Regions from separate parts of the Planococcus sp. APC 3900 genome, predicted to be linked through region 1. Evidence: riboswitches for the same ligand, from Rfam matches in the RefSeq annotation. Region 1 holds a riboswitch; the other holds the start of a gene.
The links. Region 1 has a riboswitch for preQ1 ahead of queC (7-cyano-7-deazaguanine synthase QueC). Riboswitches for the same ligand answer to the same signal wherever they lie in the genome.
Positions count from the first base shown of each region.

Region 1 (5,817 bases):
CCTTCTTTTGTCTCTTGTCTCCATTACTGACTGTACTGTTCGGTTTTACAGGAAAAACCTTGACTTACAAGCAAGATAAATAAAATAGAAAAGCAGGAACAGGTGATGCTTAGGCTCATCTGTTTTTATTTCAGTAGAGGGAATTTCGAAAGGGAGTCGAATAGTACTCGTAACAGACTATTTTGCCGCCATGCCTCGGAAAAACAGTCGAAGGAGTGGATAAAATGTATCAATCAATTTTATTAGCCGTAGACGGTTCGGAGAATTCCATGCGGGCTGGCAAACAAGCCGCACAACTGGCATCTCTGATAAAAGGTGTGGAAGTGACGGTGTTATATGTTTCGGATTTCAACGAAGACAGCAACGAAGAAGTGCATGATGGCGGTTCGATTGAGTTTGAACTGTCGCGTAAGAAAAAAATCCAGCCTGTCAGAGAATCATTGGAGCATGAAAATATCTATTATAAAACGGAAATCATGCATGGCCGGCCGGCGCCAGTCATCATCGAGCTGGCTAATGACGGCAATTTTGATTTGGTGGTCATCGGCAGCAGAGGGTTGAATCCGATTTCTGAAATGGTTTTAGGGAGCGTCAGCCATAAAGTCTTAAATCATGTGCATTGTCCAGTTCTCGTCGTGAAATAAGGCAGACCGGTCAGCATTCGATTCTGGTATACTGGAGAAAATGATCGGTCTGCCAGTTGCTTGAGATACTGCAAGACCAGCTGGAGGAAAAATCAATGGAAAATTTACCGAATTGTCCCGAATGCAACTCTGAGTATACGTATGAAGATGGCCGCTTGCTGGTATGTCCGGAATGCGCTCACGAGTGGAGCCTTGTAGCTGAGGCTGAAAACGCGGAAGCAGAACAGCTTGTTAAAGATGCCAATGGCACGCTTCTGAAAGATGGAGACGCGGTTACTGTCATCAAAGATTTGAAAGTCAAAGGCAGTTCTTCTACTTTGAAGATTGGCACTAAAGTAAAGAGTATCCGTTTGGTAGAAGGCGACCATAACATCGATTGCAAAATTGATGGTTTTGGCGCAATGAAGCTGAAATCGGAATTCGTCAAAAAAGTGTAACGTGAAAAGACCCCGTGCAAACTTAGCGAAAAGTTTGCACGGGGTCTTTCGATTATAAAGAAACTAACAGCTATTCTACTCGGCCAACTGTCATACGCCGCGTTTATTGCCCCAAACCAACGTGTGCAATTGAGGCAATACCTTCACGTCGTTCATAACGGAAGAGCGTACATGGTAATCGATCAATTGCTCGTACCGCTGCAGCAAATCGGCGACCAGCTGCGTGTCATCCGTTGTCGCTGTGTCTTCATTGCCGGTCTGAAGAAAGAACGGAACAGCTGGATAACGCTGATGAAGATTTTCTGCATAGGCAAAATCATCCTGGTCGAATACAACGACTTTCAAACTGACATTGGCGTTTTGCAGTTTGTCGATAAAGAAATCCAATTTGGCAAAATCCGTCGACATGCCTGAGCTGGGTGGTTTAGGCGATAAGGTGATGTCATCGATTGCTGCCAGCCAGTCTTGCCAAATGGAGGCCTGTGTCTCAACAGCAACTTTCCAGCCCTGCTGGTGGCAAAGATCGACCAATTCAGCTATGCCTTTGTGAAGTGCAGGATTGCCTCCGGAAATGGTGACGTGTGAAAATGCCTTGCCGCCTATGTGGATCAATTCTTCAATAATATCTTCAGGCTGCTTGGAAGTGCTGGTGCCTGTGCCGTCCCAAGTGAATTTTGAATCGCACCAAGAGCAGGAATAGTCGCATCCAGCGGTGCGCACGAACATGGTTTTTTGCCCCATGACCATGCCTTCTCCCTGTATAGTCGGACCAAAGATTTCCATGACGGGAATTCTCATGACAGGTCTTCCTTGCGCGGCCGGTAGACCACATAGCTTGTCGGCGTTTCGCGGACAATGACCTGCAGGCAGTCGGGCCGGTTGCTTTTCGTTTTCAGCACATGCTGAATGGACTGCCAAACCTGCTGGGCAAGCAATTCAGTAGTGGGAAATTTAGTTGCAAATTCAGCATGATCATTCAAGACACTGTGGTCGTATTTTTTATGAATCAATTCTTTCAGCAATTTAAAGTCAATCAGGAAGCCGGTGGCGTCAAGCTCATTGCCGGCAATGGTAATGTTCAGGTGGTAAGTATGGCCGTGCATCATCCGGCATTTCCCGGCATCTTCGCTGGGAATAAAATGTGCTGCAGAGAAATGCAGGTCTTTATTGAGTTCGAATTGAAAGTTATGCGTAGCTGTCGGATAAAATTGCTGCATCATATGATTGTACCTGCTGATTTTTTCGCCTGATAGCGGGCAAGCCCATCATTGCGCAATTGACAGGCCGGGCAATGGCCACAACCGGTGCTCGGGATGCCGTTATAGCAGGTCAGCGTTTTCTTCTGGACAAACTCAAATGCATCAAGTGTGTCAGAGAGCTCCCATACTTCGGCTTTATCGAGCCACATCAGCGGGGTATGGATAATGAATTGCTTGTCCATGGCCAAATTCAATGTGACATTCAACGAGCGGATAAAAGTATCCCGGCAATCGGGATAACCGCTGAAATCCGTTTGGCTGACGCCGGTGATCAAATGCCGTGAACCGATGGCATCTGCATAAACCGCTGCAAAAGACAGAAATAAGTGGTTTCTGCCTGGTACAAAAGTGGAAGGCAGTTGTCCTTCTTCATCACTTACGGCGATATCATCACGCGTCAATGCATTCGCGGATAATTGGTTGATCAACGTCATATCCAATACTTTGAACGAGACGCCGAGTTCTTCGGCGATTTTTCGTGCGCATTCAATTTCAGCTGAATGGCGCTGGCCATAATCGAATGTGACCGTGGCCACTTCCTTAAAATTCTTGATGGCCCAAAACAGGCAAGTGGTGCTGTCCTGGCCGCCGCTGAAAACAACGACTGCTTTTTCATTTTTCATCTGTAACACTCCTTAGTTTTTTAGAGAGGGAGTTTGCGAACCTCTTTGAACGAACAGTTTTAATGATAACATATTGTGCACTAGAGGAAACAATTGACAGAAAGCTTGTGATGTCATCAGACAAATGCGTTACCCGCAAGCCGGTCAATGATGAAATCTGTAATTATTCAATACGCAATGCGTCTAATCTGCAATGGGAGGTGTAGAGATGAAACGAATCGCTTTACTGGTGTTGATAGCAGCAACAGCAGTTGCCTGCAACCGGGAATCGTTTGAAGAAGGAGATATCATCGAAGATGCTCAAGGCGAAATCACGAACGGGGAGCGCCTGTATGAGTTTTATGAACACACGGAAAATGGAGAAGAAGATGCCGTAAGAGTGATCAGCTACACGACAGAAGGTGATCCCATCTATCATGATCTGCATTTTGATGGCAACAAAATTGAGTCCGTAGAAGATAATAGAGAAGATCAGTTCAGTTCTGAAGAAGTTGTCATCAGACAATGCGAATCAATCCTGATTCTGACTTCCGAAACTGAAGCGATATATGTTCTGCGGGAATGTGACCCTGAATCCGGATGGGATACCATTCTGCACGAAACCTGGTAAGACGCTTTACCACCAAATATCACCAAGTTTTTTATGAGTAATTTTTCTGTATAAGGGTATATTTGATAATAACGGAAGGAGAGATGTGAGATGAAAGCAATCGTCATTGACAGTTACGGCGGCAAAGAACAATTAAAGGAACAGCAAGTGGATAAACCGGCAATTACGGACAATCAGGTTCTGGTGGAGATCCATGCTACTTCCATCAACCCGATTGACTGGAAATTGCGTGAAGGATATTTGAAAGAGATGCTGCCTTGGGAGTTTCCAATTATTTTAGGTTGGGATGCAGCAGGCACCATTGCTGAAGTTGGCAAAGACGTAAAGCACTTTAAAGTGGGCGACCGTGTTTTCGCAAGACCTGCAACTACGCGTCAAGGAACCTATGCAGAATATGTGCCTGTGGATGAAGACTTGCTTGCGCATATGCCGGAAAGTATGACATTCGAAGAGGGGGCCGCAATTCCGTTGACGGGATTGACAGCTTACCAATGTCTTGTGGACTTTGCAGAAGTGAAAAAAGGCGACAAAGTGCTGATCCATGCGGGAGCCGGCGGTGTCGGCAGTATGGCCATTCAAATTGCCAACAGCATCGGTGCTTATGTGGCGACAACGGCCAGCGATAAAAACGATGAATTGGTTAAATCTTTGGGAGCCAATCGGGTCATCAACTACCGTGAAGAAGATTTCAGCGAGCTGCTGGAAGATTTCGACGCAGTATTGGATACGATGGGCGGCGAAGTTCTCGATAAAAGCTTTAAGGTCCTGAAAAAAGGTGGGAAATTGATCTCCATTGCTGGACAGCCTTCTGCTGAAAAAGCGGAGCAACACGAAGTGAAGGCCAGTGACTTTTGGCTGGAACCGAGTGGAGAGCAATTAAAAAAGTTAGCAAACCTTTATGTATCTGGCGAATTGAAGCCTACAATCGGTGAAGTATTTGCATTTACTGAACGAGGTTTGCAAGATGCACATGAGTTAAGTGAATCTCATCATGCCAGAGGAAAAATAATCATCAAAATAAAAGCTTAATAAAACGAAAGAGCCTCTCACAAAATTATGTGAGAGGCTTTTTTCGTCTGTTATTTTAGAAGTTTTCAGGTTTACCTGATTTGTCTTCTGAATAATATTCATCGGGAGCATCGTTTTGGGCTTCTTCTGTACGGACGACCAAAACATCGCATTTTGCAGAACGGACAATGTGTTCAGATACGCTTCCGATTAAGAAACGTTCAACTGCATTTAATCCGGTAGCACCACAGACGATTAGGTCTGCTTCCACTTTTTGAGCCAACTCTCTTGAAATCATTGTTTTTGGAGAACCATAATCAACAACAATATTCACTTTTTGAACCCCGCCTGCTAAAGCTTCTTTCTTATAATCTTCCAGCAGGTCTTCGGCGAATTTTTGGGCGCGGTCGGCGATGGAGCGGTCATATGCTTCAATTGCTGCAAATGAGCGGGTGTCGATTACGTTCACCAAATTTAATGTGGCATTGTTCCGCTCAGCTATGCCGACCGATTTTTTGAATGCCCATTCCGCTTCTTTTGACCCGTCTACTGCTACAAGAATCTGACTATACTTTAATGTCATCCTACATTCCTCCTTTGTCTCTACTTATACTATTCGCTATAACTGCAAGAGTTCCTTCTAAATTGAAGTTAATTTTACTGAATATTTGTCAAATTAAAGACGGTGATGAGTCCTTCTGGTAACAGCATCAGAAAGGAGGGCAGCTGATATGACAGCGGAAACAAGTGAAGTCTGATAGAATAAAGTAGATATCAGAATAAACAATCTATTGTACCGGATTAAACTACTTAAAATGATGGAGGGTTTCGAAATGCGAATTGGTGTACCGAAAGAAGTAAAGAACAATGAAAACAGAATAGCCATGACACCGGCCGGCGTAGTCAATCTTGAAGTTCATGGGCATGATGTATTTATTCAGTCGGGCGCTGGTCTGGGTTCCGGTTTTACCGATGAAGATTACAGTGCAGCTGGTGCGAAAATTGTTGAAACAGCGGACGAAGCCTGGGCACAGGAAATGGTCATGAAAGTAAAAGAACCCGTCCAGGAAGAGTACCGTTATTTCCGGGAAGGACTGATTCTGTTCACCTATCTGCATCTAGCGCCTGAAAAAGAGTTGACTCAGGCATTGCTGGAAGCTAAAGTGACAGGCATTGCGTACGAAACGGTGCAGTTGCCCAACAATTCCTTGCCGTTGCTGACACCAATGAGTGAAG
Region 1 covers NZ_JASDCT010000009.1:15,125-20,941, reverse strand. The annotation lists gene nhaC (Na+/H+ antiporter NhaC) at 1-83, shown strand, start outside; gene QMA04_RS15985 (universal stress protein) at 225-644, shown strand; gene QMA04_RS15980 (zinc ribbon domain-containing protein YjdM) at 740-1,081, shown strand; gene queE (7-carboxy-7-deazaguanine synthase QueE) at 1,172-1,879, opposite strand; gene queD (6-carboxytetrahydropterin synthase QueD) at 1,876-2,301, opposite strand; gene queC (7-cyano-7-deazaguanine synthase QueC) at 2,298-2,963, opposite strand; PreQ1 riboswitch class I at 2,970-3,013, opposite strand; gene QMA04_RS15960 (DUF4362 domain-containing protein) at 3,172-3,573, shown strand; gene QMA04_RS15955 (NADP-dependent oxidoreductase) at 3,664-4,602, shown strand; gene QMA04_RS15950 (universal stress protein) at 4,658-5,164, opposite strand; gene ald (alanine dehydrogenase) at 5,415-5,817, shown strand, end outside.

Region 2 (5,817 bases), on a different contig from region 1:
CTTTTCAATTTGAATAGTGGCATGCTCGATTCCGCAATGATCATGGACCAGTTTCAATGCCTTCTGAAGGACCTGCTGCTCGTCAGTTTCTTTCGCTACATCAATATGGCAAGTAAATAGATCCAGGCCCGACGTAATCGTCCAAACGTGAAGATCATGGACATCCAAAACCCCTTCAATTTCAATAAGCAATGCCTTCACTTCTTTGGCATCGATGGTGTGAGGCGTTCCCTCCATCAAAATATGGAGGCTGTTCCGGATGATGCCCCAGGCACTCCGCAAAATCAATAAAGCAACAACTACTGAAATAATGGGATCGGCCACTGTCCAGTCAAACAGAAGAATCAATATCCCAGCCACCATCGCGCCTACCGAGCCCAGTGCGTCTCCAATGACGTGCATATAAGCACTCTTCATGTTCAAGTTGCCATGGACATCTGCGTTGCGGTTCAGCACCCAGGCGCTCAATAGATTGGCAAGAAGGCCTACTGCCGCAATTACCAGCATCCAGCCCCCCTGTACTTCCGGTGGTTCAAAAAAACGCCCGATGGCTTCATAAATGATAAAACCGGCAATGACAAATAAAGTCGCGCCATTGATAAAGGCTGTAATGATTTCAAAGCGGTAATACCCATAGGTTTTTTTCGCAGAAGCCGCTTTGCCGGCAAACCAGATAGCGGACAAGCTGAGCGCCAGCGAAACCGTATCCGAAAGCATATGGCCGCTGTCGGCAATCAACGCCAGGCTGTTGGTAAAAAGACCGCCGAAAAATTCCAGCAGCATGATGCCCGCTGTGATGCCGAGCGCCAGGATCAATGCTTTTTTGTTGCCGCTCCTGGCTGTTTCAAAATGATTATGGTTATGATCGTGTCCCATTTCACATTCGCCTCCGTCTTCTTGCTGCTATTTTACCAAAAAGAGCTGTTTGACAACGAATAGCAAGTCTTATAGGATAGGTTAGTATAAGTAAATAACCCGGCGACGGGAGAGGTTCATAGCATTTCACCCTCTATAAAAAACTATGGATTGTCGAAACTCAGCCAAATCCACATGCGATTTGGCTTTTTCTTTTGTCCGTTTTTTATAGCCCTCTTTCAAGCCGGCCATCTAAAAGGAGGCCGTTTTCATGGCAGGAAGAAACGAAGACACACTTGAGCATCTATCATTGCTCGGCAATCAACAAACCAAGTACAAATTTGAGTACGATCCGGATATTCTCGAACCGATCGATAATCTGCATACCCGCGATTATTTTGTGAAGTTTAATTGTCCCGAATTCACGTCGCTTTGCCCCCAAACGGGACAGCCTGATTTCGCCACCATTTACTTGAGCTTCATCCCTGATAAAGCATTGGTGGAAAGCAAATCATTGAAACTTTACCTATTCAGCTTCCGGAATCATGGAGATTTCCACGAAGATGTCGTCAACATCATCATGAATGATTTGATCAAATTGATGGACCCCCGCTATATCGAAGTATGGGGAAAATTCACGCCGCGCGGCGGATTGTCCATCGATCCCTACACCAACTACGGCAAGCCAGGAACAAAATACGAAGAAATGGCATCGTACCGGATGATGAATCATGACATGAATCCTGAAACGATCACCAACCGGTAGGAGGCACCGAACATGTTGCTTTATTTGAACGGCGCCTTTGTCGGCTTATTGATCTTATCGAATATTTTAGCAGTCAAATTGTTCAGCATCGGTGAATGGGCTGTATTGCCGGCCGCCGTCATCGTCTATGTCTTTACGTTTCCAATCACCGATACCATTGCAGAAGTATATGGCAAAGAAGCAGCACGGCAGACCGTCACCGCCGGTTTCGTCACACAGCTTTGCGCATTAGCATTTATTTTCTTTGCCATCCATTTGCCTTCTGCTCCATTTTTTGCAGACCAGGCTTCGTTTGAAACCATTTTTTCTGCAGGTTTCCGCGTTACCTTAGCCAGTCTTGTGTCTTATTTCATCAGCCAGAACCTGGACGTCACCATTTTCCATAAATTGAAACAGCGTCATGGCGAATCTAAATTGTGGGTGCGCAATAACGCCTCAACGATGGCCAGCCAATTGGTGGACACCACCATTTTCATTACCATCGCATTTTACGGAACTATGCCGACCAGTGCATTGCTCGGGATGATTGCTACACAATACGTGTTTAAATGGCTCGTTGCCGCAGCCGATACGCCGCTGGTTTATTTACTGGTCAAACTTTGCAGGCGCGAATTCCAGTCCGGCAAACAAATTTACGGACACCAAAAACCGGAAGCTCTCCACTAGAGCTTCCGGTTTTTACATACATGTATTTATGATGGCAATTGCTTAGACTTTGGCACGTTCTTTCTGGCTACGGCCTTTGACGCCCACTTTCACATCTGCCAGAACCATATCTGCGACAATCGGCAAATGATCAGAAACCGCTGTTTCAATAGCCGCTACTTGGACGACTTCTACATCATTGTCCGAAAAAATATAATCGATTCGCGTTGCTGGCCAAAAAACTTCTGTTGTCTCTTTGTCCACGTAAGGAGCAGGATATGTATAAGCATCCCCTCTCTTCATTTTCAGAAAAGCATCTCTAAACTGTTTGTTCAGCTTTTGCATGTGAACATTTGAAGATGGTGCGTTGAAATCTCCAGCGAGTACGCGCGGGAAACGGCTTTTCCCGGTAATCGCCAGAATTTCATCGATACTGACAGCCAATTCATCGTCTTTCAATGCCAAATGCGTATTGAAGACACTTAAATAAATGCCATCTACTTCAATGACGGTCTCTAAAATTCCCCGCTGTTCGTTATTGCCGAACGGACAATAGACCTGTGTCAGCAGATGGTTCTCGACGTACTTGATCGGATACTTACTTAAAATCACATTGCCGTACTGGCGATTCGGGCGCTCTGAATCTTCAGCAGCAAAATTCATGTTGGCGCCATAGGCTGCATGCATATTCAATCTCTGGCTCAACCAATCTACTTGGTCCACAAACGAACTGCGGTCGGAAAAATAACGGTCAACCTCCTGTAAAGCGATGATTGTAGCACAGGAATCCTCAATGACTTCAGCGGTCTTCTCCAGATCTACTATTCCATCCATCCCTAATCCATGAGCAATGTTAAATGACATGACTTTCACAATCGGTGCTTTCTTTTTCGAACCTTGCATGCAAACCTCTCCTTTTCGTTTAAACCGAATCGTCGGTAGCAGCTTTAATTGGTTTCAGTATACCAAGCTGAGAAGGATTAGCTATAACAGGGGTGTAAAGGTTTGTTAATAGTTTGTAAACCAGAAAAGCGGAAGCGCCCATGTAGCGCTGGAGCTGGACATCATGAAAAGTGGGGTCGGCCGTTCAGCTCATTATAGGCTTATGCACGTTTGAGAAAATATGCGCACGCTTCATTGGATTTGTGCACGTTCAGCAGAACTTGTGCACGTTAAAGCAACTTTGTGCACACTCGGCAACATTTACGCACGTTCATTAAATCTAGACGAAAAAACACAGCCAACCCGATTCCGTCGGATTGGCTGTGTTTTGATGTTCACTGATCCTGAGCCGTGTAGGCAGCAATGGCATCCCTAAGGAACTGTGCGGCTCCCGGCTGCACTTTGTCATAGTATGCTGCAAACCGTTCATCTGCCACATACATCTCCGCCAGCCCCATATGCGCTTCTTTGCTGTAGGATGGCCATGTAAACCCAAGCCATTGGCGATGCAATTCAGCTGTTTGCTGCGCCAGCTCACTCGATGGGTCACCTGTTTTGATTGCATCTGCTAAACGGTCCAACACCTGCTGTTCCAGAAGTGTAAACGCCTGGTATTTCTCTTCACTCATGTTCAGCATTTTGGCATTGGATTGATCGACTACATCGTCGCCGTATTTATCGCGTATTTCGTCGCCATATTGCTGTTCATTGTCATCTACCAGCTTTTGCTTAAATCCTTCAAATTTCTCTTTATCGGCCATGATGCTTTCTCCTCCTTTTGCGGAAATGGTTTTTTCCACATTGATGATCAAGAGGTCCAATTGCATGCGTTTGGCGAGAAGTTTTTCACGGTGCTCTTCCAAAGCTTGAGAACCGTTGAAACCGGGATCGTTGACGATGTTCTTTATCTGTTCCAGCTCCAGCCCAAGTTCGCGGTAGAAAAGGATTTGCTGCAGCTTATCCACTTCCGGCTGGCCATAGATCCGGTATCCCGACGAGCTTTTTCTTGCCGGCTTCAAGAGTCCGATTTCATCGTAATAACGTAAAGCCCTGGTACTGATTCCTGCCAGGTTCCCGAGTTTTTGCACAGTATATTCCATTTCTACACCTCCTGATACATCCACCATACACCTTAACGTTGCGTCAAGGTCAAGCGGTTCAATCAAGTTAATTGCTGCTCAGCAAATTTACGGTAAAGTGAGTGTGAAGCGGTCAGTTCCCGGTGTGTTCCGATTCCTGTCACATGCCCTTTTTCAATAAAAACAATTTTATCAGCATCGACAATCGTCGACAGCCGGTGAGCAATCACCAGCGTCGTCCGCCCTTCCATCAATCGGCTTAATGCCTGCTGCACAATCCCTTCTGATTGGCTGTCCAGGCTGGCCGTTGCTTCATCCATCATGAGGATTTTCGGATCACGCAGAAACGCTCGTGCGATGGCAATCCGTTGGCGCTGTCCGCCGGATAGCTTGACGCCGCGTTCTCCGACTTCCGTATCCAATCCGTCGGCGAAGCTGCGAATAAAATCTTCCGCATAAGCCATGCGAGCCACCCGCCAAAGTTCTTCGGCTGGAATCGTTTCTGAATCCGGCAGGCCATAGGTGAGATTTTCCCGGATTGTGCCGCCCATCATGGCACTTTCCTGAGATACATAGCCGATCTGATCTCGCCAGGAAGCGATTGATATTTCATTGATGGGGATATTCCCAATAGAAATGAGTCCGGATGAAGGTTCGTAAAATCGCTCGACCAAACCAAACACAGTAGTTTTTCCGCCGCCGCTTGGCCCTGCAAAGGCAATCATTTCCCCTGGCTGCGCTTCAAACGATACATCTTCTAGAACCTGTTCCCCGTTTTCATAGGCAAAACTTATTCCTTCCACCTGCAGCGCTTTCCCGGCAATATCCAGCGCGGGCTTCTGTTGCTGTTCTTCCAAAGGCAACTCTAAAATTCCAATGATTCGTTCAGTAGCGCCTTTGGCTTTTTGAAGCTCTGTAAAAAACCGGGCAAAGGTTGCCATCGGAACAATAATCTGAAAGAGATACAATAGAAACGCCACCAACGATCCCGTCGACATTTCGCCATTGGCCACACGGATCCCGCCATAGCCGATAATCGATACAATGACTACCATAACCACCAGGTACATCAAAGGTGCTATCAACGCATAGATTTTCGCTTCTTTCATACCAAGAGCAAATAACTTTTGAATGCCTTGTACCCCTTTGTTTTCTTCAATTTCTTCAGCTGTCGAAGATTTCATTAAACGGATTTCTCCCAAAGTCTGCTGGACATGACCTGTAAACTGAGCGGTTTCATCCTGCAGGTTCCGTGAAATCTTGGCCATTTGGCGGCCTAGGGGGATCATCACAGCAATCGTCAGCGGTACCGACAGCATCATGACCAAGGTCATTTTCCAATCCAGAATGATTAAAATAATCACTGCCCCGATAATTGAAATAATTCCTGTGATGAAGGACGGGAAGTGGTCTGTGATTAAATTTCGGACGATCCCTGTATCATTCACCACACGGCTTACCGTTTCGCCGCTCGAGTGCTGATCGAAATAGCTGACACGCAAACGGATCAATTGTGCCCACATCCGTTCC
Region 2 covers NZ_JASDCT010000006.1:146,182-151,998, forward strand. The annotation lists gene QMA04_RS13385 (cation diffusion facilitator family transporter) at 1-876, opposite strand, end outside; PreQ1 riboswitch class I at 982-1,029, shown strand; gene queF (preQ(1) synthase) at 1,127-1,621, shown strand; gene QMA04_RS13395 (queuosine precursor transporter) at 1,634-2,287, shown strand; gene QMA04_RS13400 (endonuclease/exonuclease/phosphatase family protein) at 2,330-3,169, opposite strand; gene QMA04_RS13405 (MerR family transcriptional regulator) at 3,544-4,308, opposite strand; gene QMA04_RS13410 (ABC transporter ATP-binding protein) at 4,371-5,817, opposite strand, start outside.
Region 2: it holds a riboswitch for preQ1, as region 1 does, so the genes downstream of both, queF (preQ(1) synthase) here and queC (7-cyano-7-deazaguanine synthase QueC) in region 1, are expected to answer to the same signal.